DNA from 4 places in the Sphingomonas sp. NFX23 genome. Region 4 is predicted to be linked to each of the others. Evidence: predicted binding sites of a transcription regulator. Region 4 holds the regulator's gene; each other region holds the start of a gene.
What was found. Region 4 encodes LexA, which represses DNA repair genes until DNA is damaged. Its sites were predicted from a motif close to GTTCCNCNCTTGTTCT; they were not measured.
Positions count from the first base shown of each region.

Region 1: the regulator LexA is predicted to act here: its motif matches at 1,282-1,297, upstream of J4O76_RS17420 (Panacea domain-containing protein).
Region 2: the regulator LexA is predicted to act here: its motif matches at 1,330-1,345, upstream of radA (DNA repair protein RadA).
Region 3: the regulator LexA is predicted to act here: its motif matches at 1,167-1,182, upstream of J4O76_RS21445 (ImuA family protein).

Region 1 covers NZ_JAGEKH010000006.1:221,480-223,676, reverse strand. Annotated here, with positions in the region: gene J4O76_RS17440 (hypothetical protein) at 1-394, shown strand, start outside; gene J4O76_RS17435 (hypothetical protein) at 391-669, shown strand; gene J4O76_RS17430 (helix-turn-helix transcriptional regulator) at 666-908, shown strand; gene J4O76_RS17425 (helix-turn-helix transcriptional regulator) at 905-1,117, shown strand; gene J4O76_RS17420 (Panacea domain-containing protein) at 1,335-1,853, shown strand; gene J4O76_RS17415 (hypothetical protein) at 1,915-2,184, shown strand.
Region 2 covers NZ_JAGEKH010000002.1:400,884-403,080, reverse strand. Annotated here, with positions in the region: gene J4O76_RS05845 (glycosyltransferase family 4 protein) at 105-1,256, opposite strand; gene radA (DNA repair protein RadA) at 1,360-2,197, shown strand, end outside.
Region 3 covers NZ_JAGEKH010000009.1:86,472-88,668, reverse strand. Annotated here, with positions in the region: gene J4O76_RS21465 (SOS response-associated peptidase) at 1-22, opposite strand, end outside; gene J4O76_RS21460 (HU family DNA-binding protein) at 77-346, opposite strand; gene J4O76_RS21455 (hypothetical protein) at 388-564, shown strand; gene J4O76_RS21450 (hypothetical protein) at 561-1,007, opposite strand; gene J4O76_RS21445 (ImuA family protein) at 1,203-1,964, shown strand; gene J4O76_RS21440 (DNA polymerase Y family protein) at 1,879-2,197, shown strand, end outside.
Region 4 covers NZ_JAGEKH010000004.1:111,385-113,581, reverse strand. Annotated here, with positions in the region: gene glp (gephyrin-like molybdotransferase Glp) at 1-452, shown strand, start outside; gene lexA (transcriptional repressor LexA) at 521-1,195, shown strand; gene J4O76_RS11525 (ComEC/Rec2 family competence protein) at 1,861-2,197, opposite strand, start outside.

The DNA of each region.
Region 1 (2,197 bases), on a different contig from region 4:
CTGGGCGGCCCGTCTCGAACTGCCTGAGGAAGATCGCCAGCGCAGGACCTTTGCCGTTCGAGCCCGCATCTCTCGTGGGAAGGCGCTCCAGCGCCAGGACATCATGGGTATGATCGAGGCAGCGGTACCGCAGCGGATCGACGCCATGCTCCGCGACGACGTGGTCGGCGAAATCTTCCTCGCTGTCATAGAAGGCCGCATCGAGGTTGAGCAGATCAAGGCGGCGGTGCGCAGCTTCGTCGCCAAGGGGATAGCGCAGTGGCAGTCCGCTTACGGCCCTCGGTCGCTCGATCAGAAGCTGTTCGCCGATGGCAGCCGCACCTTGGGCGACATGCTCGAAGACGAAACCACAACCGCACAGATCGATCAGCTCGAACTTGGAGACCGTACGTGAACGCCACCCTTCCCGGCGCCGCCGCGCATTCCGTTCACGGCGCCCCCGTTACGACGATAGCTGAACTCGACACCCTGGACAGTGACGAGATGCTTGAAGGCTATCGCGACGGTCGCGCTGGCGAACTCGAACCGGGCGGCAATCGATCGCGCTCGTACTGGCATGGGTGGCGCAACGGCACCGTGGATGGCGGTCATCAATCGAAGGACGACGCGCAGGCGGCACTGGCCGCCGCCGTCCATCACAATTCCTCGAAGAAGGACAACGCGGAATGACTGACCGAAGCAAGGATCGCCCGGTCCATACCGCAGCTGCGATTGACCGCCTTTTACGGCTTCGGGATGTTTCGAGGGTCGTCGGTTTCAGCCGATCGAAAATCTACAAAATGATCCGCAATGGCCAATTTCCGGCTCCTTACAAGCCGGGTGGCGCTTCGTCTCGTTGGAGCGAAATGGAAATAGCCGAATGGATAGATGGCGTAAAAGCCGCCGGTGATAAGGAAACAGGAGCATGACCGATCGCAGCCACGACAGCTTCGTACGCCTGCCAGAGGTTCGCCGTCGCACCGGGCTGTCGACGGCGACGATCTATCGGAAGATGGAGCGCGGCGAGTTTCCGATGAAGAGGCAACTCAGCGTCAACGCCGTTGCATGGTACGAGAGCGATCTGAACCGATGGGTTGCGGATCCTGTCGCGTGGCTACCAGAGGAAAGAGCGGCTTGAATGTCTAGGTATGATCGCGGCGCTTCAATCAGATCGTAGGCCGTGACGATCGTACGCTCCGCGACCGTATCGCCGGTATAGCGTAAGCGGGCCGGGTACTGGCAGGGAGCATAACCGGCTCACTGAGTGCAGAGCCTTGTCAAGAACTAATATCCTGCTATATGAGAACATGTTGGGAACGGCGTGATGCCGTTCCCTCTTGATTCGAGGGCGTGTTATGGCGAGCTTTCCCCCGCTGCCGCCTACTTCGACTGTTGCGTCGGTGGCGAATGAATTTTTGAGCCTTGCGGCACAAGAACCGCAGTTTCCTGTCGTAGATCAGATGAAGCTCCAGAAGCTTCTCTTCTACGCTCATGCGTGGAATCTAGCCTATGATAGAGGCCCGCTTTTCGAAAACGATTTCGAAGCGTGGCCATGGGGCCCGGTTGTGCGAGACGTTTATGTTCAGACAAAGGACTACGGGCGCTCGCGTGTAAGTTCGCCAATCACCGAGTTTTCATGGGGGCCGGGCGGGCCATCCGTAAGCGCCCCAACTGGTGTAAGGCCCGAGTTGAAGGACTTTATCCGTTCTGTATGGGATACGCTTAAGGTATATAATGGCGTTCAGCTATCTAACTCGACGCATGCACCTGGCGAGCCATGGACTATAATCAAGGATACGATCGGCACCGACACAAAGCCTGTAATACCTAACGATTTAATACGTCAGGTCTTTCAGACAAAGTTGGTGAATTAATATGGCGATACCGCCACCACGTAATACGTCGATGACCCCCGATTCGGATACGAGGAAAGGGATGAACGACTTTACTGGCGGCGAAGCCCAGAACCGGGTTTTGCATATCAACCTGGGAATATTTAAGTATGGGACCAGCGATCGTACACATGCTGCTGCTTTGGTTTTAGCTCTCTTACTTTTCGGGACGATTGTAGGCGTCCTTATGTTTGGTCATGGAGGCGATTGGGCCAAAGAGGCTTTTCGTTGGCTGGGCAGTTCATTTCTGTTCGTTTCGGGTGTTGCTCTTGGAAAGGGTGGCAACGAATCAAACCTTGGGAAAGATGATTGATTGGGCTGCGAAA
Region 2 (2,197 bases), on a different contig from region 4:
GAGGGGCCGGGGGTGGGTAGGCCGGTTCGAGCCATCTACGCCTGAACATGCGGAAGCCGACCCACCCCCAACCCTCCCTTCCAAGGAGGGGGCAGGTCAGGGCATCACTTACCCCGCCGCGCCATCACCTCGAGATACGTGTCCAGCACCGTCTGGTTGATCGTATCCCAAAGATACCCGGCGGCCTTGTCGTGCCCGGCCCAGCCCATGGTCTCGCGCAGGCCCGGTTCCGATACGATCCGCCCGATCGCATCCGCGTACCCGGCAATATCCGTCGGCGGCACCAGAAACCCCGTGACGCCGTCATCGACCAGCCCGACCGCGCCCGACGCGCGGGCGGCCACGACGGGAACGCCCGCCGCCATGGCCTCGAGCGTCACGTTGCCGAACGTCTCGGTCACGCTCGGATTGAAGAACACGTCCATCGATGCGACCGCGCGGCCAAGATCGTCGCCCGACTGGAACCCTGCGAACACAGCACCCGGCACCCGGCTCGCAAACCATTCGCGCGCCGGCCCCTTGCCGATTACCAGCACCTTGTGGGGCACGCCGCGCTGCTCCAGCTCGCGGATCACGTCGGCGAAGACGTCGAGCCCCTTTTCCTTCACCAGTCGCCCAAGAAACCCGACCGCAACCTCGCCGTCGGCAATTCCGCGCGCGCGCCGCCATTCGAGATCGCGGCGCGTCGGCGTGAAGCGATCGTGGTTCACCCCGCGCGACCAGATTGCGGTCGGCGTCGTCACGCCCCAGTCGCGGACGATCTCCGCCATGCCGCGCCCCGGCACCAGCACTTCGTCGACCCGGTTGTAGAAGCGTGTCAGGATATTCACCATGATCGGCTCGAAGAACGCCATCCTGTAATAGCGGAAATACGTCTCGAACCGCGTGTGCAGCGAGGCGACCGTCGCGATGCCGTTGCGGCGGCCATAGCTGATCGCGCGATGCCCCAGGAAATCGGGCGCCGACACATGGACGATGTTCGGTGCGAACGCATCGAGGTCGCGGCGGATCGCAGCGGGCAGCCCGCGCGCCATCTTGTATTCGCCACGCCCGGCCGGCAGCGGCAGCGAGGGCACCGCGACCAGATCGCCGGTCGGCGGGAAGGCCGGCCTGGCGTTCGTCGGCGAATAGACACGCACCGTCACTCCCTTCGACAGCAGATGGCCGACGAGCAGATTCAGCGCCTGGTTTGCGCCATCGCGTACGTAATTATAGTTGCCGCTGAACAGGGCGATGCGCAGGTCGGTGGCGTGCATCGTCGCGCGGATAACGCCGTGCGCCGCCAAGCGCCACTAAATCCGCAACATAGGCCGGCCGCCAGCCATTGATGTTCCCGTATCGTTCTCGTACATCGGCGGTATGGCGAAACCCCAGAAGCGTTACGTATGTCAGGCCTGCGGATCGGTATCGCACCGCTGGGCGGGGCAATGCGCCGACTGCAGCGAGTGGAATACGATGGTCGAGGAGGCGAACACCGCCGCCACGCCGTTCCATTCCAAGCATAATCTCCAGACCGGCGGCCGCGCGATCCAGCTTGTCGGGCTCGATGCGGAGATCAAGCTGCCGGACCGGATGGCGACCGGTATCGCTGAACTCGATCGTGCGCTGGGGGGCGGGTTCGTCGAGGGGTCGGCAACGCTGATCGGCGGTGATCCGGGTATCGGCAAGTCGACTCTGTTGTTGCAGGCGGCGGCGAAGATGGCGCTGGCGGGGCAGTCGGTCGCGTATGTCTCAGGCGAGGAAGCGGCGGACCAGGTGCGCTTGCGCGCGCGGCGGCTGGGCTTGGGCAACGCGCCGGTTCAGTTGGCGGCGGCGACCTCGACACGCGACATCCTGACGACGTTGCAGACCAAGCCGCCCGCGATGCTGGTGATCGATTCGATCCAGACGATGCACTCCGACTTGATCGAGGGTGCGCCCGGCACGGTCAGCCAGGTGCGCGCCTCGGCACAGGAACTGATCCGGTTTGCCAAGGAGCGCGGTACGGCCGTTGTTCTGGTCGGCCACGTCACCAAGGACGGCTCGATCGCCGGCCCCCGCGTGCTCGAGCATATGGTCGACACGGTGCTGTCGTTCGAGGGCGAGCGCAGCCACCAATACCGCATCCTCCGCGCGATCAAGAACCGCTTCGGCGGCACCGACGAGATCGGCGTGTTCTCGATGCAGACCGAGGGGTTGGCGGAGGTCGGCAATCCGT
Region 3 (2,197 bases), on a different contig from region 4:
TCATACGATACCGGTTGCACACGAAGCCTGTCCCTCGGGTTGGCGCCGACGAGATGATCCCGTCGGCGCACGCGTCTTACAGCTTGTCTTTCAGACCCTTGGCGGCCGTGAACGCAACCTTCTTGGACGCCGCAATCGTGATCGCTTCGCCGGTGCCGGGGTTACGACCTTCGCGCTCCGGGCGGTCCTTGACGGTAAACTTGCCAAACCCTGGGATCGAGACTTCCTCGCCCTTCACGGCTGCGGCCGCGATCTGATCGAATACGGCCGTGATCGCCTTCTTCGCATCAGCTTCGTTCGAACCGGTCGCCTCAGCGACGCCCTTGGCCAGTTCACTTACGTTCATGCTATTCGTACTCCATTGGAAACACCGGCGGGACCTTAGCCATGGCGAACGACGAGACAAAGACCGTACTGGACGAGCCGATCGTTGCGGTGGTCCGCCTCATGCTGGGCAAGCTCGCGGATCATGACGTCGCCGAAGTCTACGAGGCGACCGTAGGGCGGGGGCCGATCGCCGGCCTGGCGGCCGAGGCGATGCGCGCTCGAAACATCGATCTCTAACGGCCAGCGATGCGCTCGCGCGTGACGCGAGGATCCTCGTAGAGATCGCGGATCGCGCGGAGCCGGAAGACATTCCACCAGCGCTGCCAGCGATGCTCGGCCGCATCGTGGATCATGTGGCAGCGCTGACATAACGCCTTTAGGTTTGAAGACGCGCTGTTGCCCGGATCATGATCGAGGTGCGCGCAGGCGAGGACGACATAGGTCACCCGGACCGACGCCAACACGAACCCGGCTTTCATCGAAATGCGCTTGCCCCGGTCTGACCGCCAGCACCGGACATCGGCATCCCACCAGCGTCCGTCGCCGAGATGGACCACACGGCGCAGATGTGGCCGGCCGCATCCCTCGCACTTGGCCCCGGCTCGATCGAACCGGACCGTCTGCGACAGCTGCCGCCAATCGATCGGGTAGAGCCAGCGGTTCTCGGGACGTATCGGCATGACGATTCTATGAGTCACCCACCGGGCAAACGAAAGCGAATAATTCGCCATTTGTTGCCGCTTCGTATTTTTTTCGTTCCCTCCGTGCGCTGAGGGGAAGAGCAGGTCATCAGCCCGGATCGGGACGATCAAAGCGCTTGCAATGTAGGACTTGGTAACGGAACATAAAGAGAACGAGTAGAGTCTTAGACCATGATGTCCCCCGCCCCCGAGTCCCTTGCAACCAGCCTTGCCCACCTGCGGACGATCGCCACGCCGGTCACCGACTACCGCGTGCTGCCGTTCGGCTTGGCTACGATCGACAGCAGACTTGGGGCTGGAGGCTTGCGTGCCGGCGCGCTTCACGAGGCGACGGCGCATAGCGGATCACTGGCGGATGACGCCGCAACCACGTTGTTCCTTGCCGGTATTGCGGCGCGCGAGGCCGCCAATGCCAGCGGCCCTGTTTTGTGGGCCACGTGCCGCACCGACCTCTACGCACCGGCTTTGGCTCAGGCAGGTCTCTCCTCGTCCGATGTAATCTATGCTCAACCCTATGATGACGCGGCATTGCTCGCCGTAATCGAGGACGCAGTTCGCGACGGGACGCCATCGGCGATCATCGCGGAAGCGAGCAAGGTGTCGATGGTTGCAACCCGTCGCTTGCAGCTGGTCGCGGCGGAGGCCGACATGCCGGTGCTGTTGTTGCGTCGTCGACGCGCCCGTGACCAGGATCCTTTCTCGGAACCATCCGCCGCGTGGACACGCTGGCGAATTGGCTCCGCGCCTTCGGCGCGGCTGGAGGTCGCGGGTGTAGGACGCGCGAGATGGATGGTCGAACTGGCGCGGCAACGCGGCGGGGAGGGTTTTTCCCTTATACTGGAGGGCAGCGATGAGACGGGTCGTCTCGCTGTTCCTGCCGAACTTGGCCATCGAGCGGCTGAGACGGTTGGAACGGCCCGCTACGCGGCCGCCTGAGCGGCCCGCCTTGCAACTGCCGATTGACGACGACCCGGGTGCCTGTTCGGTGCCGCGGGGCGGCGGTTGGCGGCCTGGTGCCAGGTGGGCGCGGACCAGCGCGCAGTCGCGCGAAGAGGCCGAAGCGCAGATCGCGTTGCTTCCTGTCCATGCGCAGCCGCCAATGCGAGAGCTCGGTAGGCGATCGGAAGCGGCGAGCCACCCGTACAAGGCGCACGCGCCTGCATTGCGGC
Region 4 (2,197 bases):
GCGGCGCGTCGGTCGGCGACCACGACCTCGTCCGCCCGGCAATCGAAGCCGCCGGCGGCACCATCGACTTCTGGCGGATCGCCCTGCGCCCCGGCAAGCCGATGATGGCCGGCCGGATCGGCGAGATGATGGTACTCGGCCTCCCCGGCAATCCGGTCTCCGCGTTCGTCACCGCGACGTTGTTCGTCAAACCCGTCGTCGCGCACATGGCCGGCGCTAGAGACCCGCTCCCCCAGTCGACCCACGCGCTGCTCGGCGAAGACCTGCCCGCCAACAACGCCCGCACCGACTATCTCCGCGCCGAACTGCGCGACGGGAAAGCCTATGCCTCGACGATACAGGACAGTTCGATGCTGCTGACACTCGCCCGCTCGACCTGCCTCATCGTCCGCCCCGGCAACGCTCCCGTCGCGAGGACCGGCGAATCGGCCGAAATCCTCGTAATCGCGTGATACGGACGCTTGACGGCGTTAGTTATGTTCCATAGAAGTTCCCAGTCTGTTCCGGACGGAGAACCGCCATGCTCACGCGCAAGCAGCACGAACTCGTCTGCTTCATCAACGATCGCCTCAACGAAACCGGCGTCTCGCCGTCGTTCGAGGAGATGAAGGACGCGCTCGACCTCAAATCGAAGTCGGGCGTCCATCGTCTGATCAGCGCGCTCGAGGAGCGCAACTTCATCCGCCGCCTGCCGAACCGCGCGCGCGCGCTCGAAGTGTTGCGCATGCCCGAACGTGCGGAGAAAAAGGCGCCGTCAAAGGCATCGAACGTCAAGGCAGCTCCCGCCGCCGCGACCCCGCAACCGGCCAACGACGTCATCGAGATTCCCCTCCACGGCCGCATCGCTGCCGGCGTCCCGATCGAGGCGTTCGAAGGCAGCACCATGCTAGCCGTCCCCGCCGCGCTGCTCGGCACCGGCGAACACTACGCTCTCGAAGTCTCGGGCGACTCGATGGTCGAAGCGGGCATCCTCGACGGCGACTACGCCCTGATCCGCCGCACCGAAACGGCGAGAGACGGCGAGATCGTCGTTGCGCTGATCGAAGACAGCGAAGCCACCCTCAAATACTTCCGCCGCGAAGGCGCCATGGTCCGCTTAGACCCGGCAAACCGAGCCTACGACCCCCAACGCTACGCCCCCGCCCAGGTCCGCGTCCAAGGCAAACTCTCCGGCATCCTCCGCCGCTACGACTGAGTCGCGGAGACCGACCTGCGTTATCATCGCGCAGGCCGGTCTCTGTTTTAGCTGCTTAGGAAAAGTGCCCGCTCAAGCTGGTGAGCCAAGTCGCTCTCTCCCGCTAGCGACAGCGACCGGTCTGATCGGCAAATTAAGCGATGTACTCGGAGTTGTCCGAGACAGTTCTTCGATATGCCCAAGCAAAGACCGCCAAGCGTCCGGAAGACTCTGTCCCGCTTCGATGCATAAGCGCGACCTCGACTCGAACCCTAAATATCTGTGCCTCCGCGCCTTTGCGCGAACATATCGCCATCTGCCCCCCGCGCAGCCGAAGAATTGGTTCGCGCGGAGACGCGGAGGTGTTGCGTTCGGGGAGGGATGAAGCTGTTCCAATGCCTTCGGTAGTGAGACTGAACAATAGCCAGCCCGATTCATCCATCGTATCAAAATTCTCCGCGGCTCCGCGTCTCCGCGTGAACAAATTCTTCGCACTGCGATCGCAGGTGATGACGGATGATTTTGTTCACGCGAAGGCGCAAAGGCGCGAAGATGTGGTGCTTAGATTGGCGTCTATTTGTCTTCGCAGACCACGGAAAAACCGACGTCGGCTCATCGTTCATGAAGGTGTGAAGGTCTCCCGAATCGCATCACCTTCGCAACTGTGCGCCTTCACGTGAACATTTCTACTTTTGACGGCCTCGGCTGGCACGAAACGCCGGCGCAGTACCGTGAAACCGGTCATAGCGCGGCCTGAACGAATGCGCGGTGCGTTCGAGGAGAGGCGGATCGCGCCAAGGGTGACGATCACCTGCGTTCAGGATGGTCACGACTGTCCCGCTCCCCAAGGTCAGCGCGACGCCCCCCGTACGCCGGAGTACACGACGATCCAGTTTCAACCACCGCGGTACACACCGTCTCGGCAGACCGCGTTCGCTGACGACAATATCGGCGCCCTGACAGGCGGCGATGAACTCAGCAATCGGAACCATATAGGCGCTGCGCGTCGCAAGTATCCGCCAC